Regions from separate parts of the Kitasatospora sp. NPDC041917 genome, predicted to be linked through region 3. Evidence: riboswitches for the same ligand, from Rfam matches in the RefSeq annotation. Region 3 holds a riboswitch; each other region holds the start of a gene.
What was found. Region 3 has a riboswitch for cobalamin ahead of ACZ6EM_RS16335 (cobalamin biosynthesis protein). Riboswitches for the same ligand answer to the same signal wherever they lie in the genome.
Positions count from the first base shown of each region.

Region 1: another riboswitch for cobalamin. It lies ahead of nicT (Nickel transporter NicT); the one in region 3 lies ahead of ACZ6EM_RS16335 (cobalamin biosynthesis protein).
Region 2: another riboswitch for cobalamin. It lies ahead of ACZ6EM_RS10765 (ribonucleoside-diphosphate reductase subunit alpha); the one in region 3 lies ahead of ACZ6EM_RS16335 (cobalamin biosynthesis protein).
Region 4: another riboswitch for cobalamin. It lies ahead of metE (5-methyltetrahydropteroyltriglutamate--homocysteine S-methyltransferase); the one in region 3 lies ahead of ACZ6EM_RS16335 (cobalamin biosynthesis protein).

Region 1 is NZ_JBVJBI010000001.1:255,856-263,277, forward strand. Features, by position in the region: gene efp (elongation factor P) at 1-127, opposite strand, end outside; gene ACZ6EM_RS01140 (M24 family metallopeptidase) at 206-1,312, opposite strand; gene nicT (Nickel transporter NicT) at 1,693-2,808, opposite strand; cobalamin riboswitch at 2,840-3,052, opposite strand; gene ACZ6EM_RS01150 (ArsR/SmtB family transcription factor) at 3,135-3,518, shown strand; gene ACZ6EM_RS01155 (hypothetical protein) at 3,577-5,250, shown strand; gene ACZ6EM_RS01160 (AAA family ATPase) at 5,259-7,265, opposite strand; gene ACZ6EM_RS01165 (putative quinol monooxygenase) at 7,336-7,422, opposite strand, start outside.
Region 2 is NZ_JBVJBI010000007.1:72,403-79,824, reverse strand. Features, by position in the region: gene ACZ6EM_RS10785 (DUF2510 domain-containing protein) at 1-624, shown strand, start outside; gene ACZ6EM_RS10780 (glycosyltransferase family 2 protein) at 877-2,853, shown strand; gene ACZ6EM_RS10775 (glycoside hydrolase family 26 protein) at 2,853-4,160, shown strand; gene ACZ6EM_RS10770 (GH12 family glycosyl hydrolase domain-containing protein) at 4,223-5,455, shown strand; cobalamin riboswitch at 5,538-5,663, shown strand; gene ACZ6EM_RS10765 (ribonucleoside-diphosphate reductase subunit alpha) at 5,855-7,422, shown strand, end outside.
Region 3 is NZ_JBVJBI010000011.1:157,934-165,355, forward strand. Features, by position in the region: gene ACZ6EM_RS16330 (cobyric acid synthase) at 1-992, opposite strand, end outside; gene ACZ6EM_RS16335 (cobalamin biosynthesis protein) at 989-1,981, opposite strand; cobalamin riboswitch at 2,089-2,220, opposite strand; gene ACZ6EM_RS16340 (alpha/beta hydrolase) at 2,645-3,751, shown strand; gene ACZ6EM_RS16345 (hypothetical protein) at 4,622-5,947, shown strand; gene ACZ6EM_RS16350 (CDP-alcohol phosphatidyltransferase family protein) at 6,159-7,037, opposite strand; gene ACZ6EM_RS16355 (phosphatidylserine decarboxylase) at 7,024-7,422, opposite strand, start outside.
Region 4 is NZ_JBVJBI010000016.1:156,146-163,567, reverse strand. Features, by position in the region: gene ACZ6EM_RS21240 (MarR family winged helix-turn-helix transcriptional regulator) at 1-255, shown strand, start outside; gene cobF (precorrin-6A synthase (deacetylating)) at 555-1,313, opposite strand; cobalamin riboswitch at 1,428-1,657, shown strand; gene metE (5-methyltetrahydropteroyltriglutamate--homocysteine S-methyltransferase) at 1,814-4,129, shown strand; gene ACZ6EM_RS21225 (SDR family oxidoreductase) at 4,310-5,161, opposite strand; gene ACZ6EM_RS21220 (MarR family winged helix-turn-helix transcriptional regulator) at 5,231-5,650, shown strand; gene ACZ6EM_RS21215 (ABC transporter substrate-binding protein) at 5,815-6,774, opposite strand; gene ACZ6EM_RS21210 (FecCD family ABC transporter permease) at 6,865-7,422, shown strand, end outside.

The sequences.
Region 1 (7,422 bases), on a different contig from region 3:
TGAGCTTGGTACGCACGAAGGCCGGGCCCTTGCCGGGCTTGACGTGCTGGAACTCGACGACGGACCAGAGCTTGCCGCCCTCCAGCTTGAGGACCATGCCGTTCTTGAGATCGTTCGTGGAAGCCACGGGCGCACTAACTCCTGTATAGCTGTCAAGGAACCAAGGGATTGCGTCCTGCCTTCCACGGCCCCCGGGGGGCCGCGGTCACAGGGCGAGGAGCTCCTTGGTGGTGATGGTGAGCAGCTCGGGCCCGCCCTCTTCGAGGGGGCGCACGACGAGCGTGTCCTCGATCCGGACGCCGCCCCTGCCCGGGAGGTGGACCCCCGGACCGACGGTGACCGGCACGCGGCTGTCCAGTTTACCCATGTCCGACGGACCGAGGCGCGGCGCCTCCCGGATCTCCAGCCCGACGCCGTGGCCCACCGGGTGCGGGGAGGCCTCGGTGTGGCCGGCCGCCTCCAGGACCTGCCGGGCGGCCCGGTCGGGCACGCACTGCTCCACGCCCGGTCCGAGCGCCTCCCGCCCGGCCCGCTGGGCCCGGAAGACCAGCCGGTGCAGCTCCACCTGCCAGGGCGCGGGGGCCGCGCCGATCACGAAGGTGCGGGCGGTGGAGACGCCGTAGCCGCGGTACTGGGCGCCCATCACCACGGTCAGGAAGTCGCCCTCCTCCACCCGGCGGTCGGTGGGCTGGTGGGCGGCCTGGCCGGAGTGGCTGCCGGTGCCGACCGAGACCGGGAAGGCGGCCCGGTCGGCGCCGTGGTCGATCATCCGGCGCTCCAGCTCCATCGCCAGGTGCCGCTCGGTGCGGCCGACCAGGATCGACTCCAGCAGCTCGCCCAGCGCCTGGTCGGCGATCTCGGCGGCGATCCGCAGGTCGGCGATCTCGTGCTCGTCCTTGACCACCCGCAGCCGCTCGACCGTCTGACCGAGGTCCACCAGCCGGGCCCCCTCGGTCAGGCCCCCCACCGCCCGGTGCCGGGTGACGGTCAGGTCGTGCTCCTCCACCGCCAGTCCCGACACCCCGGACCGCGCGGCGACGGCCGCGACGGCCAGCGCGGAGTCCGACCCGGCCGCCACCGGCAGCCGGGTGACGTCAGGGGCGATCAGGTGCTCCCCGGAGTCGTCCGGCGGCAGGTCGTCCGGCAGCGCGAGCAGCGCCCGCTCCCTGGTCAGCAGCAGGCTCGCCCCGCAGGGCGCGCAGCCCGTCAGGTACCGCACGTTCGCCGCACGGGTGATCAGCGCCGCATCGGCCCCGGCCGCACTGCAGTGCTCCCTCACCCGCTCCCGCCGCCCCGCGTACGCATCCGCCATGCGTCGAGCCTACGAACCCCCGGCCCGAAGCGCCCGCCGAGCACCCCCGGCAGAACCCCCAATACCCCTTGCACGCCCCCCTGCGCGACCGCGGCACCGTCCCCCTCGGGCCCGCACCCCGCCCCCCACGCAGCGTGCCGCCGAGGGGCCCCGCACCCCCCGGCGGTCCCTCGAACCCCCGCCGTCCGCTACGTTCCGTCACGGATCTGTCACTGCTGGTCCTGTGCGAGTACGACCCGGTCGCCGGCCGGCACGTCGCCTTCCGCGAGGAGCGCCGACCCGGGGCGCACCCGGCCCCCGGAACGCGAACGGCGCCTCCCCACCGCGGGGAAGCGCCGTTCCGGCGTGCGCGGGCAGGCCGCTGCTCGCGGCCGGGTGGCTCAGGAGCCCTCGGGCGTCCAGCGCTTCTCGACCCCGGCGAGCTTCCAGTACCCGATCGCGATCGCCCAGACGACCACGAACAGCCCGGCGATGGCGTAGCCGACGTTGTCCAGCGAGATGTCGGCGATGAACCCGGTGACCGGGTCGGTCAGATCGAGCTTCTCGTGCAGCACCCCGACCAGCTCGATGGTGCCGATGATGAAGGCCACCGCGATCGACAGACCGGTGATGGTCAGGTTGTAGTACACCTTCCGCACCGGGTTGGCGAAGGCCCACTGGTACGCGAAGTTCATGAACGTCCCGTCCAGGGTGTCGAACAGGCTCATCCCGGCCGCGAACAGCAGCGGCAGGCAGACGATCGCGTACCAGGGCAGCCCGGAGGCGGCACCCGAGCCGGCCATCACCATCAGGGTGACCTCGGTCGCGGTGTCGAAGCCCAGGCCCAGCACCATGCCCACCGGGAACATCTGCCCGGGCCGGGTGATCGAACGGGTCGCCCGGTTCAGCACCCGGGCCATGAAGCCGCGCGAGTCGAGGTGCGCCTCCAGCTCCTTCTCGTCGAACTTCCCGGCCCGCATCGAGCGGAACACCCTGAGGATGCCGAGCAGCGCCGCCAGGTTGAGCGCGCCGATCAGGTAGAGGAACACGCCGGAAGTGGTCGTCCCGATCACGCCGAGCCACTTGTGGGTGGTCGACTCGTCGTCCATCAGGGTGTTCGCCAGCTGCGCGCCGCCCGCCACCAGGGCGGCCATCACCACCACCATCGAGGAGTGCCCGAGGGCGAACCAGAAGCCCACCGAGACCGGCCGCTTGCCGTCCGCCATCAGCTTGCGGGTGGTGTTGTCGATCACCGCGATGTGGTCGGCGTCGAAGGCGTGCCGCATCCCGAGGGTGTACGCGGTGATACCCAGGCCCACCCCGAAGACCTGGGTACCGACCGCGTACTTCTCGGGTGCGACCAGGAAGATCAGCGTGCCGAAGGCCACCACGTGCATGGCCACGATCACCGCCATCAGCCCGGCGGTACGGACGGTGTCCTCGCGCCGCCACTGGAAGCTGGGCAGCGCGGAGGGGGCCGGTTCGGCCCCGGCGGCAACGGTTTCGGGCAGGGTCATCTGCGGATCACGCTCCAGCACCTCGTGGAAAACCTCGTGAGATGCCGTGGCCGGTCTCCTGGCTGACGGGACGCCCGTACCCGCCTTCCCAAGCGCGCGAGGCGCCCAGTGGCTCCATGGGTACGGACGACGTTCCTCCGCGGACGGAGGAACGACCCGATCACAGTGGCGAGGGCCGCTCCGGGCTGGGACCCCTGAGGGTCCGTCACCGGTCTTCCCGAGCACCACGGCGGGGAACACCGTAGGGGCCACGCCCCGACCCGTGCAAGGTTGCGCACCTGCGCAGGTGTCCAGGATCACAGACCGCCGCCTGCGAGAATGTCCGCATGCATCTCGTACCGGCCGACCGCGCGGGCCACCGCACCATCGACGGGCACCGGGTCTGCGAGGCCATCGCCGCGATCGGCGACCCGGCCCACGTCCGGTCCTGGGCCGAGCGGTTCTCCCTGCTCGCCGACCCCGGCCGGCTCGCCCTGCTGCTCGCCCTCCACCGGGCCGGGCCGCTCGCCGTCACCGACCTCGCGGTCGCCACCGGCATGCGCGACCCCGCCGTCTCCCAGGCCCTGCGGCTGCTCCGCACGGCCGGCGTGGTCACCGGCGACCGGGACGGACGCGTGGTGCGCTACCAGCTCGTGGACGAGGCCATGCGCCCCCTCCTCGACGAGTGCGCCGCCGGCGAACACCACGAGCCCACCGCGGCCACGGGCTGACCCACTGGCCCGGCCCCGGAACCGCGCCGCGGCCGAAGCGGATGAGTACGATCATGACGTGCCGTCCCGCCCCCACGCCTGGCCCGCCGACCGGTGGAACACCCGACCGGTCAGGGCCCGCGTGCTGGCGGTCGCCCGCACCCTCACCTCGGCCACCCGGGTCCTGGACGTCCTGACCCTGCTGAACCCGGACGGCATCGAGCGGTACTTCACCGTCAACCCCGGCTCCGCCTTCGCCGACCGCGCCCTGGACGAGTACCTGCACGGCCTGCCCGGCTTCACCGTGCTGGACTGGGAGGACGCCGTCAGCCGCCGCTTCGACCTGGCCGTCGCCTGCGCCGTCCACTCCTCCATGCACCGGCTGGACGCCCGCCTCGTCGTCCTCCCGCACGGCGTCGGCTACAACCGGCTGGTCACCGAGTCCACCGGCGACACGGTCACCGCCGCCGGTCTGTCCCGCAACGAACTCACCCACCGCGGAAGGGTGTTCGTGGACGTCCTCGGCCTCTCCCACCCCGAGCAGCTGGACCGGCTGCGGGACTCCTGCCCCGAGGCGCTGGACGTCGCCCGGGTTGTCGGCGACCCCTGCTTCGACCGGATGCTCGGCAGCCGGCGCTCCCGCGACGGCTACCGCGCTGCGCTCGGTGCCACCGGCGGCCGACGGCTCGTCGTCGTCAGCTCCACCTGGAGCGAGCACTCCTTGTTCGGCCGCCGCCCGGACCTCCCCCGGCGGCTGGTCCGCCGGCTCCCCGCCGACGAGTACACGGTGGCCGTCGTCCTGCACCCCAACGTGTGGAGCCGCCACGACCCCGAGGCGCTGCTCGACGACGCCCGCCGGATGGGCCTGCGCCTGATCCCGCCCCACCAGGGCTGGCAGGCCGCGCTCGTCGCCGCCGACTGCGTGATCGGCGACCACGGATCGGTCACCGTCTACGGCGCCGCCCTGAACCACCGCACCCTGCTCGTCGCCACCGGCGCCGCCGAACTCGACCCCCGCTCCCCCGGCTACGCCTTCGGCCAGGCAGCGCCCGTCCTCGACCCGGACGGGGACCTCGCCGCCCAGGTCGAACAGGCCCTCGCCCGGGCCCCGGCCGACCTGAGCGCGATCACCGACCGCTCGCTCGCCCACCGCGGCGAATCCGCCCGGCTGCTGCGCCCGCTGCTGCACTCCTTCCTGGCCGGGCTGGACGAGCCCGGGGACGAACCGGCCCTGCCGCCCTACCCCAGGCCGGCCCCGTGCCCCGGCACCGTCGACCGGCCCACCGCGTACGACGTCGAGGGCCGGAGCGAGGGCATCGAGGTCAGCCTGCGGCGCTACCCCTTCGACCCGCACGACCACGCCCCGCGCGGCTTCCACGCCCTCACCGACGAGCACCCGGGCGACGCCCTGCGCTACACCGCCGAGGTCCTGACCCGCACCGAGGTGCACGCCGAACGCCCCGCCGCCCGCTGGCTCGCCGACTCCGCCGCCGAACTCCCCGGCCTCGCCGTCGCGGTGGCCGCCCTCGGCCCGGCCCGCCACCTGCTCCGACTGCGCGGCGGCCTGCTGCTGGAGGCCCGCGCCGAACCGGACTGGACCTGCCCCGACCCCGCCGTCGACCCGCTGCTGCTCGGCTCCGCCGTGGCCTGCTGGCTCGCCGACGGCGGCGACCCGGCCGGCCTTCCCCGGCACGGCCTCACCGTCCGCACCGGCGAGCACCGCACCCGGGTGTCCTTCCGCACCGGACCCTGAGAAGGGCGCTACTCCGGCAGCTCCCGCAGCCGCGCCCGGCTGCGCTCCGCGAGCTCCGCGTCGTCCAGCTCCTCGGCGAGGGCGAGCAGCAGGGTGTGGGCCTGCGCCTCCTTCGCGTACTGGCCGCGCTCCTCGGCCCGCCGGGCGCAGTCGCCCGCGTGGGCGGCGGCGAGCTCCGGCTGCCCGAGCGCCCGGTGGGCCCGGGCGCGGACCAGCGGCAGCTTCATCAGCATGTCCTCGTCCCGCGTCCGCTCGGCCTGCGCGGTGGCCTCGGCCAGCCGGGCCAGCGCCTCCTGCGCGCGGCCGTCGGCGATCAGCGCCTGCGCCAGGTTGTAGCTCTGGACGATCTCGCCGTGCTCGTCGCCCCGGTTCGCCGCCAGAGCCAGCGTGAACCGCCGCACCGCGTCGCCCGGGCGGCCGTCGGCCAGGCAGAGCAGACCGTCCGTCTCGTGGAGCACCCCCACCACCCGACGGTCGGTCACCAGCGGGACCTGCTCCGCGGCGAGCGCCAACTGCTCGGCGGCGAGCCGGTATTCCTTGCGGTCGAAGTGGGCCCGGGCGAGCTGGTTGCGCATCCGGACCACGGCGGCCGGCTGGTTGTCCCACTGGGCCGACTCGATGCCGAGCCGGTGGGTGGCGATCCAGTCCTGGTAGAGCCTGCGGTCGTGGTACAGCAGCCAGAGCGACTCGCACAGCCGCCACACCTCGCCGTGCCACCCCTGCCGGGCCGCCTCTTCCACCACCGCGCGGAAGTTGGCCCGTTCCGCGTACAGCCACTCCAGGGCCGCGGTGTCGGAGGCGAAGCGGGGCAGGTCGTCGCCGCTCGGGTCCTGCAGGCGGAGCCTGCTCCCGGCCATCGCACGGTCGGCGACCGAGGCCCGGCCCCGGTAGTAGGCCACGACGGCGGCGAGGAGTTCCCCGCGGCCGGCCAGTTCCCGGGTCCGGCCGTAGGCGTGCAGCCGCACCACGTCGTGGGCCCGGAAGCGGTCCTCGCGGTCGCCGTCCACCACCTCGTCCAGCACGTGGACGCCCCGAAGCTCCCCGATCGCCTGCCCGGCCAGCTCGACGCCGACCGCACGCGCCAGTTCGGCGGAGACGAAGGGGCCGGGGTGCACGCCGATCAGGTGGTAAAGCGCCCGGCCCGGCGCCGACAGCCGCTCGTAGACCAGGTCGTAGGTCGCGCCGAGATCGCTCTCCTCGTCCTCCAGCATCGCCAACCTGCCCTCCCGGTCGTGCAGTTCGGCCACCACCCGGCCGACCGGCAGGTGGTCCCGGTCCAGCAGCTGGCTCCCGACCGCGTTCAGCGCGAGCGGCAGCCCGCCGCACAGCTCGACCAGTTCCGCCAGTTCCCCGTCGGTGCCCCGCCCCGGGCCCACCCAGCCGCGCACCAGCTCGGCGCCCGCCCTCGCGCTCAGCGGGCCGAGCCGGCGCACCACGGCGCCGTCCGTCCGCAGCGCGGGCAGCCGCCGCCGGCTCGCGACCACCACCAGCCCGCAGGCCGGGAGCAGCGCACGGACCTCCGCGGCGTGCTCGACGTTGTCCAGGAAGAACAGGCACCGGCGCTCGGCGGTGGCGGTGCGGAACGCCGTGAACCGCTCGGCCTCCGCGGCCGGGGGCTCGGTGCCGAGGGCGCGCAGGAATCCGGCCAGCAGCTCGGGGAGGTCCACCCCGCCCTGGTGCCGGTAGGCCTTCAGGTCGGCGTAGAGGTCCCCGCCCGGGAAGTGCTCCCGGTGCTCCTCGGTGAACCTCGCGATCAGCTCGGTCTTCCCGACCCCGCCGAGGCCGGTGAACACCACGACCCCGAGTCCGCCCTCCACGACCCGTCCCAAGGCCTCGGTCAGCGCGGCGAGTTCCGGCTCCCGGTTGACGAACGGGCCGTGCGGGGACCGGATCTGATGCGGCCTCGGCACCGCCCGCGGCTGGTGCAGGTGCAGCGCCCCGATGCTCCCGGCCTGCACCACGTGGCCGCCCACCGTGGCGCCCGACACGGTGTTGGCCACCTCCTGCCGCTCCATCCGCCTGCTCCCTCCGGCCGGTCGGCCCCAGCCTACGGGCTGGGCACCCGGCCGGAGGGGCACTCGGACGTCACCGGGGGGTGATCTCGCCCATCTCCGCCCAGCCGTCCAGGCCGGGGATCTCGGTCGAGACGATCCGCGGCTTGGCGGCCACCGC
Region 2 (7,422 bases), on a different contig from region 3:
CCCGGCTCGGCGAAGGCCGATCCGACCGCGTCCCCGACGGTCGCCGCCGACCCCAAGAGCCCGAACGGCTTCATGGGCACCGCCCTGACCGGCGGCCAGCAGCTGCCCGGCGGCCGGCAGATCGTCGGCCAGGACTCGAAGATGAACTTCATGCTGCCGCAGGACTGGCAGGTCCAGGTCGACGCCAAGGCCCCGAACGAGGTCCGCTACGCGGTCAGCCCGTACGCCTGCGTGGGCCACGGCAGCGGAGCCTGCACCCGCGGCCTGGTCGTCCAGAACCTCCGGGTGTTCAACGGTGGTTGGTCCGATCCGAAGTCGCTGGTGCTCGGCATGGGCCAGCTGCTCTACAACACCCGCTACGGCGCCGACGCGCCGGCCCCGCCGGAGCCGGTCAAGCAGTCGGCCGTCAAGATCCAGGGCTTGGACGGCTACCTCGCGCTGTGGCACGTCCCGATGTCCAGCGCCTCCTCCACGCCGGACAGCTACTGCGGCGTCCTCCAGGTCACCCCGGCGGCCGGGGCCACCACCGTCCCCGTGCTCCAGATCTGCCTCGACCAGTCGGCGGAGGCTCCCCCGCTGGCGCTGATGGACCAGATCGCGAACTCCGTCAAGATCACACCCTGACGCTCGCCCCACCCGCGGGCCCGCCCTCCCGCGGAGCCTGCGGGCCCTGGCGCGCCCGGCCCCGGCCCCGGGCTGAGATCGCTCGACCACGGCCCGTATGCTGACCGATTGAACGACTATCAGCGAGGCCCCTGAGGGGCGCCGACACGCCGTTGCCGCCGAACGGCGGCCGGGTGTCCGGCGCCGGTGGGCGGTGACAGAGCAGGGAACCAGCGCTTCGGTACGACGGAGCGGCTGTACGGGGGTTGACTGGTGGATTCCACCGACGAACGGGCGGCGAAGCGGAGCAGCCGGGTGCGCGGACGCCACGGACGCGTCCTGCCCCGGTCCCGGCACGAACGGCGCATCGTCCGCCGGGACCTGCGCAACAGCGCGGCCCAACGGGCCTACGTCGCATGTGCCGAGACCGTCGGCCCGCTGACGACCGGTGAGGACGGCGCCGCCGTTCGCTACCGCTCGGTCTCCTCGCGCGGCGTCACGTTCGTCACGACCCTCCTGGTGACCGTCAACGCACTCGCCGGCCTCGCCTTCGTCGGCTGGCTGCTCCTCCCCGAACACATTCCCGGCTCCGGTGTGGGCTGGTCCCCGGACTGGCGGATCAACCTCGCCAGAATCTGCTTCTGTGCAGTTATCACGGTGGAAGTCATCCGCTTGGTTCAGAACCTCGCGGTCTGGGTCTTCGCGTTCCGTGCCAAGGACCCGGTGCCGGTCACCCCGCCGTCCGGTCTGCGGGTCGCGGTGCTCACCACGATCGTGCCCTCCAAGGAGCCGATCGAGATCGTCGAGCGCACCCTCGCGGCGATGCTGCGGATCGAGTACGACGGTCAGGTCGACGTCTGGATCCTCGACGAGGGCGACGACGACCGCGTCAAGAAGATGGCCGCCCGACTCGGCGTCAACCACTTCAGCCGCAAGGGGCGCCCGGAGTACAACCAGGCCGAGGGCGAGTTCCGCGCCAAGACCAAGTCCGGCAACCACAACTCCTGGCGCGCCGAGCACGAGCACGGCTACGACGTGGTGGCCCAGATGGACCCGGACCACGTCCCGCTGCCCTGCTTCCTGGAGCGCACCCTCGGCTACTTCCGCGACCCCGACGTCGCCTTCGTGGTCGCCCCCCAGGTGTACGGCAACATGTACGACAACTGGGTCGCCCACGGCGCCTCCGTGCAGCAGTACCTGTTCTCCGGTCTGGTCGAGCGCGGCGGCAACGGCATGGACGCCCCGCTGCTGATCGGCACCAACCACCTGTACCGGCCCAGCGCCTGGCAGCAGATCGGCGGCTACCAGGACTCGATCATCGAGGACCACCTCACCAGCATGCGGGTCCAGGCCTCCGTCAATCCGGGGACCGGCCAGCGCTGGAAGGGCGTCTACACCCCCGACGTCCTCGCCGTCGGCGAGGGCCCGACCTCCTGGACCGACTACTTCAACCAGCAGAAGCGCTGGGCCTACGGCATCTGGGAGATCCTGCTCAAGAGCCGGCTGCGCTCGGGCATCAAGCTGCGGCTCCGCCAGCGCGTGCTCTACGGCCTGGTCCAGTTCTACTACCCGAGCGTGGCGCTCACCACCGTCCTCGGCAGTCTCGCCACCTCCGTCTACCTGGCCCTCGGCATCACCTCCATCCACCTCAACAGCACCCACTGGATGGCCCTGTGGGGCGCCAGCATGGGCAGCTGGCTCGTGCTGTGGCTGTGGCTGCGCCGGTTCAACCTGGCCGCGCACGAGCGGCGCGAGATCGGCATGGCCGGCATGGGCCTCGCCCTGTTCGCCGGCCCGGTCTACGTGGCCGCCGCGATCGCGGCACTGCTGCGCCGCCCGCTCGCCTACGCCGTCACCGCCAAGGGCGACCTGCGCAGCGCCGAGTCGCTGTCGACGTTCCGGCTGCACCTGCTGTGGGCGGCGGTCGCGGGCGGGCTGCTCGGCGCGAGCTTCACGCTGCACCACGACATCTGGATCCTGCGCTTCTGGGCCGGGGTCAGCCTGTTCACCGGCCTCGCGCCGCTGGCGATCTCCTTCGTCGGCGCCCGCCGCGAGGCGCGGGCCCAGCGGGCCGTCGCCGCCAGGGCCGCCGACACCGCCGAGGAACTCGTGACCGCGTCCCTGCCCGTCCAACGGACCGAACCGCCGCACGCCGGGGAGCCCGCCCCGACGGCCGTGGAGGAGGACGGGTTCGAGGAAGGGCCTGAGCCCGCTCGGGTCGGCGGCCGGCCCGAGCGGGGGGCCCGCTGATGCTGCGGATCACCGTCCCCCGGATCGCCGCCCTGCTCGCCCTGGTGCTGATGGTCGGGTACACCTTCGTGCTCGCGCCCCGGCTCTCCCGCAACCACGACCAGGACCCGTACAGCTTCGCCGGTGCGGCCCCCACGGCGATGCCGGGCTGGCTGACCAGCGCCCTGGCCGCGTCGCCGTCCCCCTCCGTCACCCCCACCACGCCGGGCGCGACCGCCGTCCCGCCGCCCCCGCCGCCGCAGTTCCCGCCGGCCGGCGGCGCCTTCACCGGCATCATGACCAAACCCGGCCCGTACGACCTCGGCCCGCTCGACGAGTTCACCGCCGCCGTCAAGCACCAGCCGAGCGTGCTGGAGTTCTCGGTCGGCTGGTGGGACCGGAAGTTCGACCGCCGGGTGTTCGACACCGTCGCCGAGCGCGGCATCATGCCGATGGTCGCCTGGGAGCCGTGGGACTACCGCAAGGAGGCGAAGGAGGACAAGCTCCGCGGCGAGCAGCCGGAGTACGCCCTCTCGAACATCATCGACGGCAGGTTCGACGACTACATCAGGACCTGGGCCGAGGGCGTCAAGGGCCTCGGCTACCCCATCGCCCTGCGCTTCGCCCACGAGATGAACGGCTACTGGTACCCCTGGACCGAGCAGGCGAACGGCAACCGGAAGGGCCAGTACGTCCAGGCGTGGCAGCACGTCCACGACATCTTCAAGCAGGTCGGCGCCACCCGGGTCACCTGGGTGTGGAGCCCCAACGTCGACTACGAGAACGCCACCAGCCTGAACACGCTCTACCCGGGCGAGGACTACGTCGACTGGGTCGGCCTGTCCGGCTACTACGGCACCACCGGCGTCGAGAAGTACAAGTCGTTCGACCAGATCTTCCAGCCGACCATCGAGCAGATCCGGGCGTTCACGAAGAAGCCCGTGGTGATCACCGAGACCGGGGCCACCGACACCTCGGGGCTGAAGGCGCAGTGGATCACCGAGATGTTCGCGCAGCTCCCCCAGCACCCCGACATCATCGGCGTGATCTGGTACGAGTCGCGCAAGGAGGTCGACTGGAGGGTCGCCGCGTCCGGCGCCGCGTCCGAGGCGTTCGCGGCCGGGGTCTCCGCGCCCCGCTACAACACGCCCTGGACCATCCGCTCCCAGCCGGCCCTGACCGCCGCGCCGCCGGCCCCCGCGCCCGCCCCGACGACCGATCCCCCGACCACTCCGAGCCCGACGGCCGGCTCCACCACGAAGCCCCCCGTCAAGAAGCCGACCTCCCCCGCGACCCGGCCCCGGTCGAGCTCCACCCCCGCCGGGTGAGCGCGCCGCCGAGCCGGCCCTCGTACCGGCCGACAACACCGCAGCAGGGAGGCGAGAACCCCATGACCACCCCCGCCGTACCCGGAACCGGGCGCGCGACCCGGCGCTCGTGGTGGTGGCTCGCGCCGACCATCGTGATCGCGCTGATCCTGTGCGCCGTGCTGCTCCCGCGGGACCGCAGGCAGCCCGACCAGACCGCCCCCGCGGTCGCCCCGCTGCCGGCCGCCACCGCCGGCGAGATCTGCTCCACCGGGGAGAACCGCTACCCCGCCCAGGCCGTCGACTCCGGCCGCTACCTGATCAACCCGAACGAGTGGAACGCCACCGGGGGCCTCTGCATCAGCGGCACCGACGGCGGAAGCGGCTTCCGGGTGACCCGCAGCGGCATCGGCCCCGCCAGCCTGACCGACCCGGACCGCGGCCCCGGCGCGTACCCGCACATCAGCACCCAGCTCCAGCCCGGCACCGGCCCGCTACCCATCGCGGTCGACAAGTTGCGCTACGCCACCAGCAGCTGGCGGACCACGCAGATCGACAGCGGCGTCTACAACGCCTCGTACGACGTCTGGTACAGCAACAGCCGGACCAGCTGCTCCTTCACCGAGAGCGCCGAGCTGATGATCTGGCTGCGCGGGAACGGCAAGACCCCGTTCGGCCGGCAGGCCGGCGAGCTCCAGGTCGGCGGCGCCTCCTACCGGGTGTACGAGGCGCCGAAGAAGAGCAGCCACACCCTGATCACCTACGAGATGGCCACCAGCGCGACCTCCGTCACCGACCTGGACCTGCGGGCCTTCACCCGCGACGCCGTCCAGCGCGGCTACGTCCCGGCGGGCTCGTACCTGTGCGCCGTCCAGGCCGGGTTCGAGATCTGGGACGGGGGCGCCGGGCTCAGCAGCGACTCGTTCTCGTTCCAGGCCGCCGCCGGGCAGCCCAGCGGCGCGATCACCTCGGCCCTGCCCGGTCTCTGCCTGGACAGCCGGGTGGCGGGCGATCCGGCCGCGATCGGCGCCGGCACCTGCGACGGCTCGCCCGCGCAGGCGTGGACGATGGGGGACGACGGCTCGGTGGGGCAGAACGGGCGCTGCGTCGAGGATCCGGGCCTCGGTTTCCCCGTCCTCACGGACTGCACCTCGCGCCCCGATCAGCGCTGGCGGGTGACCCCGACGGGGCAGCTCGCGAACCAGGGCACCGGGCGCTGCGTCGAGAATCCGGGCGCCGCCGCGAGCGGGACCGCCCAGGTCCGGATGCGCCCGTGCGAGGCCCGCACAGGCCAGGAATGGCACCCTCCAGCCTGAGCAGTTTATCGCACACACAGTCGAACAACTGTACTTCGCGACACAACATGTGGGGCTGCATCGGACTCACGGCACTAGATGTATGCTCGTCCCTGCTGTCGATGCAGGGGAACCCGGTGCGAATCCGGGACTGCCCCGCAGCGGTGAGCGGGCGGCTCCACGAGCCCTCCCCGCGAGTCCGAACACCTGCCGACGGTGTGCCACGGGCCCTCCCGCAGAGGCCGGCAGCACGAGCAGTTTCCTTCCGGGCCTCGCGGGCGGGCCGGGGATGCCACCGTCGCGCGGACGCCGCTTGCGCCCGCGTGCGTGCTCCCCTGCCCCGATCGGCCCGGTACCCCCGATCACCGCCGCCGATCGCCGCCAGGAGAGAGCGCCTTGACCATCGCCGCCTCAGCCACCCTGCCCGCCCAGGGCACCGGCACCGCCTTCACCGACCCGACGGTCTCCGACCCCGGCGGCGCCCTGTTGCGGCTGCTCACCGACCGCAGCACCGACCTCACCGAGGTCGACCCCGGCCATGTCGCCGCCGCCGCGCTGCGCGGCCGCCACGCCGGCTCGGACTTCGCCGAGCTGCGCGGGCTGGCCGTGGATGCCGCCGCGTCGATGATCGCCGAGGACCCCCAGTACTCGAAGCTCGCCGCCCGCCTGCTCGCCCTGGAGATCGTCGACGAGGCGAACAGCCAGGGCTCGGTGTCCTTCTCCGCCTCGATCGCCGTCGGCCACGCCGAGGGCCTGATCGGCGACACCACCGCCGCCTTCGTCACCAAGCACGCGGCCGCCCTGGACGCGCTCGTCGACACCAAGGGCGACGACCGCTTCGAGTACTTCGGCCTGCGCACGGTGCAGTCCCGCTACCTGCTGCGCCACCCGATCACCCGCAAGGTGATCGAGACCCCGCAGCACTTCCTGCTCCGCGTCGCCTGTGGCCTGGCGGTCGGCGACAGCGAGCAGTCCGTGCGCGAGGTGGCCGAGCTGTACGGCCTGATGAGCCGCCTGGAGTACCTGACGTCCTCGCCGACGCTCTTCAACTCCGGCACCCGCCACCCGCAGATGTCGAGCTGCTACCTGCTCGACTCGCCGCTGGACAACCTGGACTCGATCTACAACCGCTACGCGCAGATCGCCCGCCTGTCCAAGCACGCCGGCGGCATCGGCCTGTCGTACTCGCGCATCCGCTCGCGCGGCAGCCTGATCCGCGGCACCAACGGCAAGTCCAACGGCATCGTGCCGTTCCTGCGCACCCTCGACTCCTCGGTCGCCGCCGTCAACCAGGGCGGCCGCCGCAAGGGCGCGGCCTGCGTCTACCTGGAGACCTGGCACGCCGACATCGAGGAGTTCCTGGAGCTCCGCGACAACACCGGCGAAGAGGCCCGCCGCACCCACAACCTCAACCTGGCGCACTGGATCCCGGACGAGTTCATGCGCCGGGTCAACGCCAACCAGGACTGGTCGCTGTTCTCCCCGGCCGACGTGCCCGAGCTGGTCGACCTGTGGGGCGAGGAGTTCGACGAGGCGTACCGCAAGGCCGAGCTGGCCGGCAAGGCCGTGCGCACCATCCCGGCGCAGACCCTGTACGCCCGCATGATGCGCACCCTCGCGCAGACCGGCAACGGCTGGATGACCTTCAAGGACGCCTCCAACCGCGCCGCCAACCAGACCGCGCTGCCGGGCCGCACGGTGCACTCCTCCAACCTGTGCACCGAGATCCTGGAGGTCACGGACGACTCCGAGACCGCCGTCTGCAACCTGGGCTCGGTCAACCTGGGCGCCCACGTCGCCCCGGGCGCCACGGCCGACGACCTGATCGGCGCCATGGACTGGGAGCGCCTCGACGCCACCGTCCGTACGGCCGTGACGTTCCTCGACCGCGTGGTGGACATCAACTTCTACCCGACCACCGAGGCCGGGACGTCCAACTCCCGCTGGCGGCCGGTCGGCCTCGGCGTGATGGGCCTCCAGGACGTCTT
Region 3 (7,422 bases):
CCGGCCGCCGCCCGGGCCCGCAGCGCCGGCTCCAGACCGCGCTCGCGCAGCCAGGCGAGGTCGGCGACGGTGGCCCGGGTGCCGGGCAGCACCACCAGGTCGGCGTCGGCCAGCTCCTCCGGGCGGGTCGCCCAGCGCACCAGCACGCCCGGCTCCTGCGCGAGCGCGTCCATGTCGGTGAAGTTGGACAGCCGCGGGAAGCGCACCACGGCCACCCGCAGCACGTCCGCGCCGTACGGCCCGGGCCCGTCCGCCCGGTCCACCACCGTCGACAGGTCCAGCGAGTCCTCGGCGTCCAGCCAGAGCCCGGGCAGCATCGGCAGCGTGCCCAGCACCGGACGGCCGGTCAGCCCGTGCAGCATCTCCAGCCCGGGCGCGAGCAGCCGCGCGTCACCGCGGAACTTGTTGACGAACCAGCCGGCCACGTGCCGCTGGTCCTCCGCCGACAGCAGCGCCAGCGTCCCGTACATCGCCGCGAAGACCCCGCCGCGGTCGATGTCCCCGACCACCACCACCGGCAGGGCGGCGGCCGTCGCCAGGCCCATGTTGGCGATGTCGCGGTCGCGCAGGTTGATCTCGGCGGGCGAGCCCGCGCCCTCGCAGACCACCACGTCGTAGCGGCCACGCAGGTCCGCCAGGCACTCCAGGGCGCGCTCCAGCAGGACGGGCTTGCGCTCGCGGTAGTCCAGCGCGCCCACCTCCGCCACCGGCCTGCCGAGCAGCACCACCTGGCTGCGGCCGTCCGCGCCCGGCTTGAGCAGCACCGGGTTCATCGCCGCCTCCGGCTCCACCCGGGCGGCCTGCGCCTGCATCGCCTGGGCGCGGCCGATCTCGGCGCCGTCGGCGGTGACGAAGGAATTGAGCGACATGTTCTGCGCCTTGAACGGCGCGACCCGCACGCCCTGGCGGACGAGCCAACGGCAGATCCCGGCCGTCACCACGCTCTTGCCCGCGTCCGAGGTCGTCCCCGCGACCAGCAGCGCCTTGCTCATGCCCGTCCCCTCTTCCTCAGCAGCATCCGCAGCAGGACGTGCCCCGCGACCGTCGTACCCAGCGCCAGTGCGCCCACCCGCCGGGAGAGCGCACAGGCGCGCTCGATGTCGTCCACCGTCACCGGCCGCAGCTCCGCACCCAGTACGGGCCGGTGCTCCACCCTCTCGCCGTACCGCAGCGCCCCGCCCAGCCGTACGCCCACCGCGCCGGCGAACGCCGCCTCGGCCTGGCCCGCGTTCGGGCTCGGGTGCGCGGAGCCGTCGCGCCGCCAGACCCGCCAGGCCGTACGGGGCTCGGGCGCGGCGGCCACCGTCAGCAGCGCCGTCAGCCGGGCGCCCGGCCAGCCCGCCAGGTCGTCCAGCCGGGCCGAGGCCCAGCCGAACCGGGCGTAGCGCGGCGAGCGGTGGCCCACCATCGCGTCCAGGGTGTTCACGGCGCGGAAGGCCAGCAGGCCGGGCGTGCCGGCCAGGGCGCCCCAGGTCAGCGCGTTCACCACGGCGTCGGCGGTGTTCTCGGCCACCGACTCGACCACCGCCCGGGCGATCTGCTGCCCGTCCAGCGCGCTCGGGTCCCGCCCGCACAGGTGCGGCAGCCGCTCCCGGGCGGCCGCGAGGTCGCCCGCGGCCAGCGAGCGGCCGATGGTGCGCGCCTCCCGGGTCAGCGAGGTGCCGCCGAGCACCGTCCAGGTCGCGGCCGCCGCCAGCACCGCCCGGCCCAGCGGACGCCGGCCCACCGTACGGTCCAGGGCGAGCGCGCCCGCCGCGACCGCGCCCACGCACAGCGCCGTGTACCCGGCCCCCGCGCCGCGGTCGTCGCGCCACAGCCGACGCTCCAGCCGGGTCGCGGCGCTGCCGAAGACGGCCACCGGATGGCCCCGGCGGGGGTCGGCGAAGCGGGCGTCGGCGACATGGCCCGCGACGGCGCCGAGCGCGAACGCGGCGGCGCGGGCCAGCGGGCGCGGCGAGGAGGAGGGCCCGAGCGGGGTCATCGGGGGCACGGCGGAAGGCAGCTCGGAGTCCGGTGGGGCGGGGCAGCCTGCATCGCGTGCGTGTCCTCACTCAGGGTCCGCGCCCTGGATCGACGTGACGGGGGCGAGAGTCTCCTGGCTTCCGGGTCGAACGCACCCCCGGAGCCTTCCAGCGGCCGTCGACGGCCGCCGTGGCGATGTTCCGAGCGTGCTCCCCGGTGACAGTGGCGGGACCGCGCCGGAATTCCACCGGCTTCCTCTCCATGCCTCCGTTTGGCCCCAGGATCCCATCACGGGCCCGAACCGGGAGTCAACCGAGGTCACGGAGGGGTTGGTCACACGCGGACGCCGCCGACAGGCCGGGGATCGTCCGGCGCGGGGCCGCTGACACGCCGGGGGATCCCCGGCGCGGCACCGGGCCGCGGCCGGGCCGCTTCGTGCGTTCGGCGGCTGGGGCAGGACCGGGGCCACGCCTGCGGTTCGGTGGCAGGCACCGCGGAAAGCCCCCGCCGCCGCCCTCGCCGCCCTCGCCGCCCTCGCCGCCCGCTTCCGGTACCTCCTCGGCGCCGCCGGGCCGCCGCCCGGGTGACCCGGACGGCCCAGCCCGGTGGCCGGGCGGACGGAGCGCCGGTGAACTGGTGCCCGAACACCGTCCGGTCCGTGAGCAACAGAGCGGGGAGCGAAATGCGTTGGGGAACCGCCGCCGTCGTGGCGGCCGCCGCGGTCGGGGCCGCCGTGCTGGTGATCGGCCGTCGGGCCTCCGAGCGGACGGTCCGTCCGGTGGCCGCCGTCCCGGAGTCCGGGCCGGTCGTGGTCCGCGGCCTCGCCCCCGGCCGCGTCACCTTCACCCGCGGCCCCGAGAGCCTGCGCCCCGGCCGCTGGGCGGTCGAGTGGGCGGACGGCGGGCACGCGGTCGTCGAGGAGGTCCTGCACAGCGACGAGCGGGGCGTCACCCGCCGGCTGCTCCGCGCCGACCGGGGCACGCTCACCCCCGGCACCGAGGTCCGCTTCACCCCCCGGGTCCACCTCGGCGACCCCACCGAGGCACTCGGCCTCCCCTTCACCGACACCACCGCCGACGGCGAGCTCGGCGCCCTTCCCGCCTGGCGGCTCGACGGCAAGCGCGGCACCTGGGTGATCCTGGTGCACGGCCCCGAGGCCGACCGCCAGCAGACCCTCCCGGTGCTCCCCGTCCTCGACCGGCTCGGCCTGCCCGCCCTCGCCGTCACCTACCGCGGCGACCAGGGTGCCCCCGCCTCCCCGGACGGGCTCAGCCACTTCGGCGAGACCGAGTGGCGCGACATCGAGGCGGCGGTACGGCTGGCGCTCGACAGCGGCGGGGGCAAGGTGATCCTCTACGGCTGGTCGGTCGGCGCGACCACGGCCCTCCAGACCGCGGCCCGCACCGCCTGGCCGCACGCCGTCAGCGGCCTCATCCTCGACTCGCCGGTGCTCGACCTCCCGGTCTCCGCCCGCCGGGACGCCGCCCGGGCCGGCTTCCAGGGCGTCGCCGCCGAGCTCGGGGCCCTGGCCGCGGAGGGCCGCACCGGCGTCGACCTCGCCGACTTCGCCCGCATCGCCGACGGCACCGACCTGCGGGTGCCCACCCTTCTCCTGCACAGCCCCGAGGACCGGATCGCGCCCTTCGGCACCGCCGAGAAGCTGGCCGCCGCCCGTCGCGACGTGGTCAGCCTCCAGGCCTTCCCCGGTGCCGACCACGCCACCCTCTGGAACACCGCTCCCGACCGGTACACCGAACTGCTCCGCCGCTGGCTCACGCCGCTGCTGTAGGGCGCCGCCGGCGGGTCCTCGCCGGCACGTCTCCCGGACGTGCCGCGGTCGGTGCTCCGCTTCCGCCCCTGCGGATCGGAACGCGGCCCCACCGCCGAGGTCGGAGCGGGCCCGTTGGGTCGACCCGTCGATCCGATCCGTCCGATCCATCCGATTCGTCCGACAGGATCCGCGAGGCCCGCAAGACCCACGGGCCGCGCCCTCGCCCCCCTCCTCGTGCGGGCGTTTCCGGCTGGGCCGCGCCGGCTTTTCCGGCGCGCTTCCCCCCTGCCCACGAATGAACGTTTCCCCCATTCCGCCGTAGGCGCGCGAGAAGTCGGCCGGTCCGACTTCTCGCGCGGCACGATCCCCCCGCCCCGCCCGTCATCCGTCCGGATTCGGACTGGACAGCTCCGCCGGAAGTCGGCGGAAGGGGATTCCCCGTGCGACCGGCGCGAAAACCACCCCGATGTCAGGGGCAACAATTTGCCCGGCCACTGACCCCCCACCCGTACGCACGGTAACCGCCCGAGCATTCCCGGCGACCAGGATGATGCGAGTGGCATGGGCAGGTCACACGTTTCCGGCCAGGCGGTTTGCCGCTGTTGCCCGATCTTGCGGAGGTGCCGCCACCGGTCGCCCGGTCGTACGGACAACCGGATGTGACAGAAGGCCGGTACAAGGGGAAGACTGCTCGACGTGACGTCTCGGAACCCGCGCGACCGTGATGCCCCGCTCCCGCCGACGATCGGTACCGGTGCGACGGTGACCCGTCTCCCCGGAACGGCCCAACGGCCCGCCGGTGGCAGGCCGGGCGGGGCGGGTGTCCCCCGTAACGGAGTACCCCGGCGGCGAGGGCCCGCTCCGGCTCCCGGGCGGGGCAGGGTTCCCGTGCCCGAGGGCTTCCCGGCACCCGCCGAGCTGGCGCCGCTGGCCCGCCGGATGCTGGTGGACGCCGTCCGCGTCGCCCGCTGGGCCGGTGAGCTGGCCGAGGTCGACAAGCGCGGCGAACTGCTCCCCGAGGACGCCCGCGAGGCCGGCCGGGCGCTGGCCATGACGGTCGGCGCCGCCGCCAAGGCATGGGGGCAGGCGCTGCTGGTGGGCCTCGTGGAGCCCCGGGACGGCGGAGCCGGCCCCGGCTGGCGCCTGCACGCCTGGGAGCACGACGACGAGGCCGTGGTGCGCGGATGGTCGGCGATGTTCGACGCCTGGACCCTGCTCGCCCCGGTGCCGCCCGCCGCGCTGCGCGGCGTGTTCGCCGTGCTGGCCGGGCAGGCCGTGGACCAGGCCCCGCAGCTGCTCTCCTTCCTGCACCTGGTGGACGGCCCCGTCGCCGAGAGCGAACTGCTGGAACTGCTGCGCCGGGGCCTGGACGAGCGCCGGGTCGGCACCGGCCTCGGCGGACCGGGGCTGTCGCCGGTGCCGCACGCGGCCTCCGCCGTCTCCGCCGTCCGCGGCACCTGCCGCGCGCCGCAGATCGACACCCCGGCCGCGCCGGCCGACGTGGCCGCCGTCCTGGACTGGATGCTCGACGGCCTGGAGGCCGTCGGCGCCCTGGTGCGCAGGAACGATGCCGCGGAGCTGTCGCCGCTCGGCCACTGGGCGGTGCGGGCCAAGCTGGAGGAGATCTGCACGGTCGCGCAGACCGCGGCCGGGCACATCGAGCAGAGCGCCTTCGAGCTGCTGAACGCGTGTGCGGACTACTCGCCGGGCCCGGCCCGCGCCGAGTTCCGGGCGTGGGTCGCGGCCCGTCCGGCGGACCGGGCCGTGGGCGAGCTGCTGGAGGCCGCCCGGGGCGACGACGCGCTGGTGCGCGGACTGGCCTTCGAGGCGCTGAGGGTGGCCGGTGGCCCGGCCGAGCAGGCGGTGCGCGCGGCGGTGGACGCGCCGGTGCTGCGCCCCTATGCGCTGCTGTGGCTGGCGGAGCGCGCCGACGAGGGCGTCTCCCCGGCGGACGTGCTGGGTGCGGAGGACGCGGCCTGGCTCTGGGTGGACACCGCGGCCGCGGTGCTCGACCACGGCGAGACCGAGCTGCTGGTGGGCCATGTCGAGGGCGCCTCGGCGGGCGACCCGGTCCGGCTGTTCGCCCGGGCCCGGCAGTCCGGTCACCCGCGGGCGGCCTCGGTGCTGACGGCGGTCTCGGGCGTGCACCCGGACCCGGGCGTGGCCCGGGCGGCCCGCCGCTCGGCGTTCAGCGTGCACACCGGTGGCGCCTGAGTTTTATGACTTTTGCGGGGACGTTCGGGGTCCACGGCGACCGCGACGGCGGCTCCGGCGTCCGCCGTCGAGGTCCGCTCCGCTCTCCGCTCGGGTCTCCGCTCGGACGGCGCCTGAGCCCCGCACCCGCGCCGCTCGATTGTTATGACATACGAGAAGGGCCCGGAACCAATAGGTTCCGGGCCCTGACTCTTATGACTTTTGCGGGGACTCAGCCGAGCCGGGACTCCGCCCGCCGGGCGCGGACGTCGCCGACCTTCTGCCCCACCTTGCGGCGGATGACCAGCAGCGGTGCCATCGCCGCGAGCGTGATCTGGGCGAACGCGCCGACGTGCATCAGCTGGTTGCCACCGGGCAGGCCGGTGGCCCAGGCGGCCAGGCAGCCGATGGAGACCACGATCCAGCAGAGCGTCGCGGTGGCCAGCAGCCCCTGCGGCTTCGGGTACTCGATCCGGCTGACCATCAGGTACGCGGCGCCGAAGATGGCGAGCAGACCGGGCAGGAACGGCGGGTCGAGCAGCACGATGGCGATCACCGTCATCGCGCCCATCGGGCAGGGCATGCCCTGGAACACCCCGGGCCGCATCTTGACGGCCGAGAAGCGGGCCAGCCGCAGGACCACCGCGAGCAGCACCGTGATGGCGATGAGCGCCGACAGCTTGCTGTTGGAGCCCTGGGAGACCATGCCCCAGACCGCGACGAAGTAGGCCGGCGCGATGCCGAAGCTGATCAGGTCCGCCAGGTTGTCCAGTTCCGCTCCGAGGGCGGAGGAGCGCAGCTTGCGCGCCACCAGGCCGTCGAAGAGGTCGCACATCGAGCCGATCAGCAGCAGCGTGACCGCGGTGGCGGCGCTGTGCCGGTCCGGAGCGGCGTCCGGGTTGGTGATGTGCGGGACCAGGACCCCGGTGGTGATCGAGTAGATCGCCAGGAAGCCGCAGACGGCGTTCCCCAGGGTCAGGAAGTCGGCGGTGGACAGGTGCTGAGGAGAGCGCGGGGCGCGCAGCTCGCGGTCGCGCGCCCAGCGGCGGCGGCGCAGGGCCGTCTCCTCGTCGTCCAGGCCGACGATTGTCTCAGGATCAGTCACGGTCAAGGCGCGTCACCCCGGCTGTGGTCTTCTGGCCGACCTCGACGCCGACCTCGACGCCGGCCGGCAGGTAGGTGTCGACCCGGGACCCGAACCGGATCAGACCGATCCGGTCGCCCTGCTCGACCTTGGTTCCGGCGTCCACGTACGGCACGATGCGTCGGGCCACGGCCCCCGCGATCTGCACCATCTCGATGTCGCCGAGCTCGGTGTCGAAGTGCCAGACGACCCGCTCGTTCTGGTCGCTGTCCTTGTTGAACGCGGGGACGAAGCCGCCCGCGACGTGCTCGACCGACGTCACCGTGCCCGGCAGGGGCGCGCGGTTGACGTGGACGTTGAGCGGGCTCATGAAGATCGCGACCCGGGTGCGGCCGTCCGGCCAGGCGTCGAT
Region 4 (7,422 bases), on a different contig from region 3:
GAGCTGGCCGAGCGGCTGACCGCCGACCCGCCGTACACCAGCGTCATCGTGGACGACCTGGTGCGGCGCGGGCTCGCCGAGCGCATCACCAACCCGGCGGACCGGCGCTCCAAGCTGGTCCACCTCACCGAGGAGGGCGAGGCCAAGGCCGCGCTCGCCACCGGGATCCTCGCCACGCCGCCGGACGCGCTGCTCGCGCTGCCGCCGGAGGACCTCCGCGCGCTCGACCGGGTGATGGCGAAGCTCCTGGACTGAGGGCTGCCGCCCGACGCGGCGGGCGTGGATCCGGGAGTCGGGACACCGGCCGCGGGTGATCCGTGTTTTCCGCGAGGACGGAGACAGCATGCATGAGTCCGGGCCGCTGTTCCCGTTCCGCTGCCGTGCTGCCGACCGCCGGGGCCCACTGCCCTTGATGGTCCGTCAATCGCCGTTCTTCGCAGGCCCGCACGCCGATCGTGCGGGCTGTTCGGGAACTGTTCCGCCATCGCCATCGCCATCGCCGTCGGCGACGCCCGGCGATCCGGGCGTCCGTCAGGCGTCGGGCAGGCGTCGGGTCAGCCGTCCGAGCGTCGCAGCAGGTAGGTGTCCATGATCCAGCCCTTGCGCTCCCGGGCCCGCTCACGCAGCTCGCGGATGCGCGGGGCGGCCTCGGCGAGCGGACCGGAGACGAGCACCTCGTCGGGGGTGCCGAGGTAGGCGCCGTAGTGGATCTCCAGCCCCTCGGGGTCGATCCCGGCGAAGGCGGCCCGGCCGTCGAGCATCACCACCACGTCGTCCACCCCCTCGGGGAACCCCTCGGCGAGGCGGCGGCCGGTGGTGATCTGCACCGGCCGGCCGACCCGGGTCAGCGTGGTGCGGTGCCGGGCGGCGAGCGCGGAGACGCTGCTGATGCCCGGGACCACCTCGTACGCGAAGGGCACGCCGCCCCGGTTCGACACGTCGTCCACCACGGCGATGACGCTGTCGTAGAGGGCGGGGTCGCCCCAGACCAGGAAGGCGCCGTTCTCGCCCGGGCCGAGGTGCTCGGCGACCAGCCGTTCGACCAGATCGGCGCGGCGGACGCGCCAGTCGTCCACGGCGGCCGCGTACGCGGAGGTGGCGCGGTCCCGTTCGGCGTCCGGCGCCTCGACCACGCGGTGCCCGGGCCGTCCGTGGTCGGCCAGCATCCGGCGACGCAGCCCGATCAGGTCCTGCCGTTCCTCGCTCTTGTCGAGGATGAAGAAGACGTCGGTGCGACCGATCGCCTTGATCGCCTGCAGGGTGAGGTGGTCGGGGTCGCCCGCGCCGATGCCGATGACGAAGATGTGCCGCATGGGAGACATTCTGCCGTCCGCCCCCGGGTGCGCCGCCCGGGGCCGGGCGCGGAGTCTGCGTCTCACCACGCGGACGCCTTGCGGGATTTCCGCCTCGACGCCGACGGTTTGCCCCTAAGCTGGCGGTGCAGCTGGTTCGCCCTGTCCGCCAGGCAGGCGCGTCGCAAGAGGGAACCCGGTGGGAATCCGGGACTGCCCCGCAGCGGTGAGTGGGAACGACCGCCGTCATACGCACTGGACCCGGGACGGGTCTGGGAAGCGACGGCCAGTAGGTGTCCGCCCCGGTTTCGGCCGAGGTGGGTGTGCCCGCGAGTCCGAAGACCTGCCACTGCCCGTGCGCGAGCGTTCGCGCGCGGCCATCCGGTGACCTCGTGGGCGGGTCGGCGACCATATCGGGCGGAGCCGCGCACGGGTGCGGTCGTCCGTCCGGTCCGTCATCCCTTCGCGTCCTCGTGCCGTCACCGGGCACTTGAGGATCCAGACTCGCGAAGGAGAGTCCCTTGACCACGAAGTCCGCAGCCGCGGCGAGCGTCGCCACCGCCCACGGCTACCCCCGCCAGGGCCGGGGCCGTGAAGTGAAGAAGGCGATCGAGGGGTACTGGAAGGGCGCGGTCGCGGCCGAGGCGCTGCTGGCGACCGCCGCCGACCTGCGTCGGACGAACTGGGCGCAGCTCGTCGAGGCGGGGGTCGCAGAAGTGCCGACCGGCGACTTCTCGCTCTACGACCACGTGCTGGACACCACCGTGGCGGTCGGCGCGATCCCGCCGCGGCACCGGGAGGCGGTCGACGCCGACCCGCTGGCCGGGTACTTCGCGATGGCGCGCGGCAACCAGGACGTCGCTCCGTTGGAGATGACCAAGTGGTTCGACACCAACTACCACTACCTGGTGCCGGAGTTGGGCCCGGACACGGTGTTCGCCGCGAACCCGGCCAAGGCGGTCGGCGAGCTGCGCGAGGCGCTGCTGCTCGGCCACGCCGCCCGGCCGGTGCTGGTCGGGCCGGTCAGCTACCTGCTGCTCGCCAAGCCGGCGCCCGGGGTGGGCGCGGACTTCCAGCCGATCACCCTGCTGGACCGGCTGCTGCCCGTCTACGCCCGGCTGCTGGCCGAGTTGCGTGCCGCCGGCGCCGCGTGGGTGCAGCTGGACGAGCCCGCGCTGGTGCAGGACCGCACCCCGGCCGAGCTCAACGCGGCCGCCCGCGCCTACCGCGAGCTGGGCGGTCTCACCGAGCGGCCCAAGCTGCTGGTCGCGAGCTACTTCGACCGGCTCGGCGAGGCGCTGCCGGTGCTGGCCAAGGCCCCGGTCGAGGGCCTGGCGCTGGACTTCACCGGCCCGGCCGCCGCCAACCTGGAGGACCTCGCCGCCGCCGGCGGTCTGCCCGGCAAGCGGCTGGTGGCGGGGGTGATCGACGGGCGCAACATCTGGATCAACGACCTGGAGAAGTCGCTGGTGACCCTGGCGACCCTGCTCGGCCTCGCCGGCACCGTCGACGTGGCGCCGTCCTGCTCGCTGCTGCACGTGCCGATCGACGCCGCCGCGGAGCGCGACATCGACCCGCAGATCGCCCGCTGGCTGGCCTTCGCCCGACAGAAGGCCGGCGAGGCGGCACTGCTCGCCCGGGGCCTGCGCGAGGGCACCGGCGCGATCACCGCCGAGCTCGCCGCCAACCGCGCCGACCTCGCCTCCCGCGCCAACTCCCCGATCACCCGCGACCCGGCGGTGCGCGCCCGCGCCGCCGCCGTCACCGCCGACGACACCCGGCGCGCCCAGGCGTACCCGCAGCGGGCCGAGGCCCAGCGCGCCCGGCTCGGGCTGCCGCTGTTGCCGACCACCACCATCGGCTCCTTTCCCCAGACCACCGAACTGCGCACCGCCCGCGCCGATCTGACGGCGGGTCGGATCGACGCCCCGGCCTACCGGGAGCGGATGGAGGCGGAGGTCCGCGAGGTCGTCGCCTACCAGGAGAAGGCCGGGCTGGACGTCCTGGTGCACGGCGAGCCCGAGCGCAACGACATGGTCCAGTACTTCGCCGAGCAGCTCACCGGCTACCTCGCCACCCGGCACGGCTGGGTCCAGTCGTACGGCACCCGGTACGTGCGCCCGCCGGTGCTGGCCGGGGACATCTCCCGTCCGCACCCGATGACCACCGACTGGTTCGGCTACGCGCAGGGCCTGACCGACCGCCCGGTCAAGGGCATGCTGACCGGCCCGGTCACCATGCTCGCCTGGTCCTTCGTCCGCGACGACCAGCCGCTCGCCGACACCGCCCGGCAGGTGGCCCTCGCCCTGCGCGACGAGGTCGTCGACCTGGAGGCGGCCGGCGCCGCCGTCGTGCAGGTCGACGAGCCGGCGCTGCGCGAGACCCTCCCGCTGCGGGCCGCCGCCCGCCCGGCGTACCTGGCCTGGGCCACCGAGGCCTTCCGCCTCGCCACCTCCGGCGTCCGCGCGGACACCCAGATCCACACCCACATGTGCTACGCCGAGTTCGGCGCGATCATGACCGCGATCGACGAACTCGACGCCGACGTCATCTCCCTGGAGGCCACCCGCTCCCGCATGGAGGTGGCCGGCGAGCTGGCCGAGGCGGGCTACCCGCGCGAGGTCGGCCCCGGCGTCTGGGACATCCACTCCCCGCGCGTCCCGAGCACCGACGAAGCCGTCTCGTTGTTGCGCGCGGGCCTGGCGGCGATCCCGGCGGAGCGGCTCTGGGTCAACCCGGACTGCGGGCTGAAGACCCGCGGCTGGACGGAGACCCGGGCCTCGCTGGAGAGCCTGGTCGGCGCCGCCCGCCTGCTGCGCGAGGAACTGGCCGGCTGACGGCGGCCGGGGTGGGCGCGGCAAGGCCGCCGCGCCCACCCCGGTCCCCGGCCGGCCGGTCCCCTGGGCGGACGCGGGCGGGCGGACCAGGGCGTCGCGGGCGCGCCGCCCGGTGACGGGGGCGGCCCGGCCACCGCGCCGCTCGCGGGCCCCGTGCCCCGGTGATCCGCGGGCCAGGCCCTATGCGACCCAGCCGGAGGTGAGGCCCTGGACGGCCGAGCCGTCGAGGTCCTTGAGCTTGACCCCGGCGAAGGCCCGGGCGACGTCGGAGGTGAGCACCCGGAAGGCGGGTCGTTCGGCGGCGAGCAGGTCGAGGATCCCGGCGGCCACGTCCTCGGCCGCCTGGGCGTTGGCGAAGGCGCCGCGGGTGCGGTCCAGGTAGGCGGCCAGGGCCGGGGCGTACGGCCCGGCCTGTTCGGCCGCGTCGTCCGTCAGGCCCACGTTGCTGACGAACTCGCTGGCCACCGCGCCCGGCTCGACGACGCTGACGGAGACGCCGGCGGTGGCCGCGACCGGGGCGAGGGACTCCATGTAGCCCTCGACCGCGAACTTGGCGGCGCAGTAGGCCTCGTTGAAGGGCTGGCCGACCACGCCGCCGACGCTGGTCACGGTCAGCACGCGGCCCTTGCTCGCCCGCAGCAGGGGCAGGGCGGCCTTCGTGGTGTGCAGCACCCCGAAGAAGTTGACCTCCATGACGGCGCGGACGTCGTCGACGCTCTCCTGCTCCAGGGTGCCGATGTGGCCGGCGCCGGCGTTGTTGACCAGCGCGTCCAGCCGGTCGACGCCGACCAGGCAGGCCTGGACCGACGCGGGGTCGGTGACGTCGAGCGTCCGGAGGTCGACGGTGACCCCGGCTTCCTCGGCGGCCGCCAGCAGCGGGCCGGCCTTGGCGGTGTTCCGCATGGTGGCGATGACGCGCCAGCCGGCGCGGGCGGCGGCGACGGCGGTGGCCAGGCCGATGCCGGAGGAGGTGCCGGTGATCAGGACGGTCCGGTCGCTCATCTCGCTGGACTCCCAGTGCTTATGGATCATAACCAATATGATCCATAACTATGTGGGCTGACATTTCACTTTGTCAAGCACCTGGATAGTCTGGTGGCCATGTCCCACCCACCGGATGACCTCACCCAGGAGATCGTCGGACTCTTCGCGGCCGTCAACCGCCGCTACGGCCGGGAGTCCGAGGCGGCCGCGGCGGCCCACGACCTGACCGCGCTGCAGGCCAAGGCGCTGCTCGCCGCCGAGGTCCCGGTCCCGACGCGTCGGATCGCCGAGCGGCTGCACGCGGAGCCGTCCAATGTGACGGTGATCGTCGACCGCCTGGAGTCCCGCGGCCTGGTCGAGCGCAGCGTCGATCCCGCCGACCGTCGTGTCAAGCACGTCGCCGCCACCGCCGCCGGCCGCGAGGTCGCCGCGGATCTGCGCGCCCGCATGCCCTTCGCCGGCGACCCGCTGGCCCGGCTCGACGCCGAGCAGCGCGGGTCGCTGCGCGAACTCCTGCGGCTGGTCCTGGAGGCATGACGGCGGACCCCCGGGCGACTGCCCGGGGGGTCCGCCGTCCACAACGCGTTGCCGCTCGCCCGCGCCGCCGGTAGGAACAGCCGGAAGGGCCGTCACCGCATGCGCTGCGATGACGGCCCTTCAGAATGCTCGGGGGGGGGGGGGTAATTCCCCGGCCGGGGCGACTACTTCGCGCCGAAGGCCTTCTCGATGTCCTCGACGACCTTCTCCGCCGCGATCGGGCCGGAGCTGCTGCTCCACACCTGGCCGTCGACGCCCATGAGCTGGTTGGTGCCGACGGCCTTGAGGCGGGTGAACGCCTCCTGCCTGCGGGCGGTCTCCAGGGCCTTCTCGCCCTCGGCGTTCAGGGTGGCGACGAACACCCGGTCGGCGTCGGCCTTGTTGAGGTTCTCCAGGGACAGCGGGTCCGAGTGGGGCTGGGCGCCCAGGCCGTCGGCGATCGGCATGGTGCCGGCGCCGGCCTTCTTCAGCAGGTCGCCGGGCATGTTGGTGGTGTTCATCACGATCGGCCCGTTGGGCATCCAGCGCATCACGACGGCGCTGCCGGTCTTGCCCTCGCCGGCCTTGGCGGCGCGCTTGTCCAGCGCGTCCAGCTTGGCGGTCAGGTCGTCCTTGTGGCCGAGGGCGTCGCCGTACACGGCGAGCACCGAGCGCCAGTCGCCGGCCTTGGGGACGATGGTCGGGGCCACCGCGGAGAGCTTCTCGTACTGGGACTTCTCGATGCCCGAGGAGGCCAGGATGAGGTCGGGGCCGGCCTTGAGGATGGCCTCGATGTTGGGCTCCTTGACCGTGGCGACCAGCGGGACGGCGTCGGCCTTCAGGTAGGCGGGGGCGGTGGTGCCGCCGCGGCTGGCGCTGGTGCCCACCGGGGTGACGCCGAGTGCGAGGGCGGTGTCCAGCGAGGTGTCGTTGAGGGCGACGACCTTCTTGGCCTCGGCCGGGACCTCCACGGCGCCGAAGGCGGTGTCGATGCTGCGCTTGCCGCCCTTGGCGGCGGTGGAGGAGGAGTCGGAGCCACCCGCGGAGCTGCCGGAACCCGAGGAGCCGCACGCGGTCAGGCCCAGGGCGAGGGCGCCGACGACGGCCGTTCCGAGCAGGGTCTTGGTAAAGCGGGTGCCAAGCATGGGTGTTCTCCGAGGAATGGTAGTTTACGGACGAACCGTTTTTCTGAGGTTAGCCTAACCATACGTAAGGCCCTGACGGGGAGGCCCGGTGTGACATTCCGATCACTCCTGCTGCGCGGACTGCTGCCCGCCGGCGCGATACTGCTGCTCGCCGTGCTGGCGAGCCTGCTGCTCGGCGCGGGAGACGTGGGGCCGTCACGGGCGTTCGCCACCCTGCTCGGTGACGGCGACTCCGACTCCCGGTTCACCGTCTTCCACCTGCGCGTCCCGCGGACCGCCGTGGCCCTCGCGGTCGGGCTCGCGCTCGGCGTGGCCGGCACCGTGCTGCAGGCCGCCGCCCGCAACCCGCTGGCCGAGCCCGGCCTGCTCGGCGTCAGCACCGGCGCCTCCTTCGCCGTGGTGATCGCGATCGTGCTCGGCGCCAGCGCCGCGAGCGTCGGCCCGTACGTCGCCGTGCTGGGCGCCGCCGCCGGCTGCCTGCTGGCGCTCGGCGCGGCCCGGCTGCGCGGCGCCGGCGACGACCCCGTCCGCCTGGTGCTCGCCGGCGCGGCGCTGAGCGGACTGATGAACGCCGGCTCCTCGGTCCTGCTGCTGTCCGACGCCCGGGCCGCCGACGAGATCCGGTTCTGGACCATCGGCTCGGTCGCC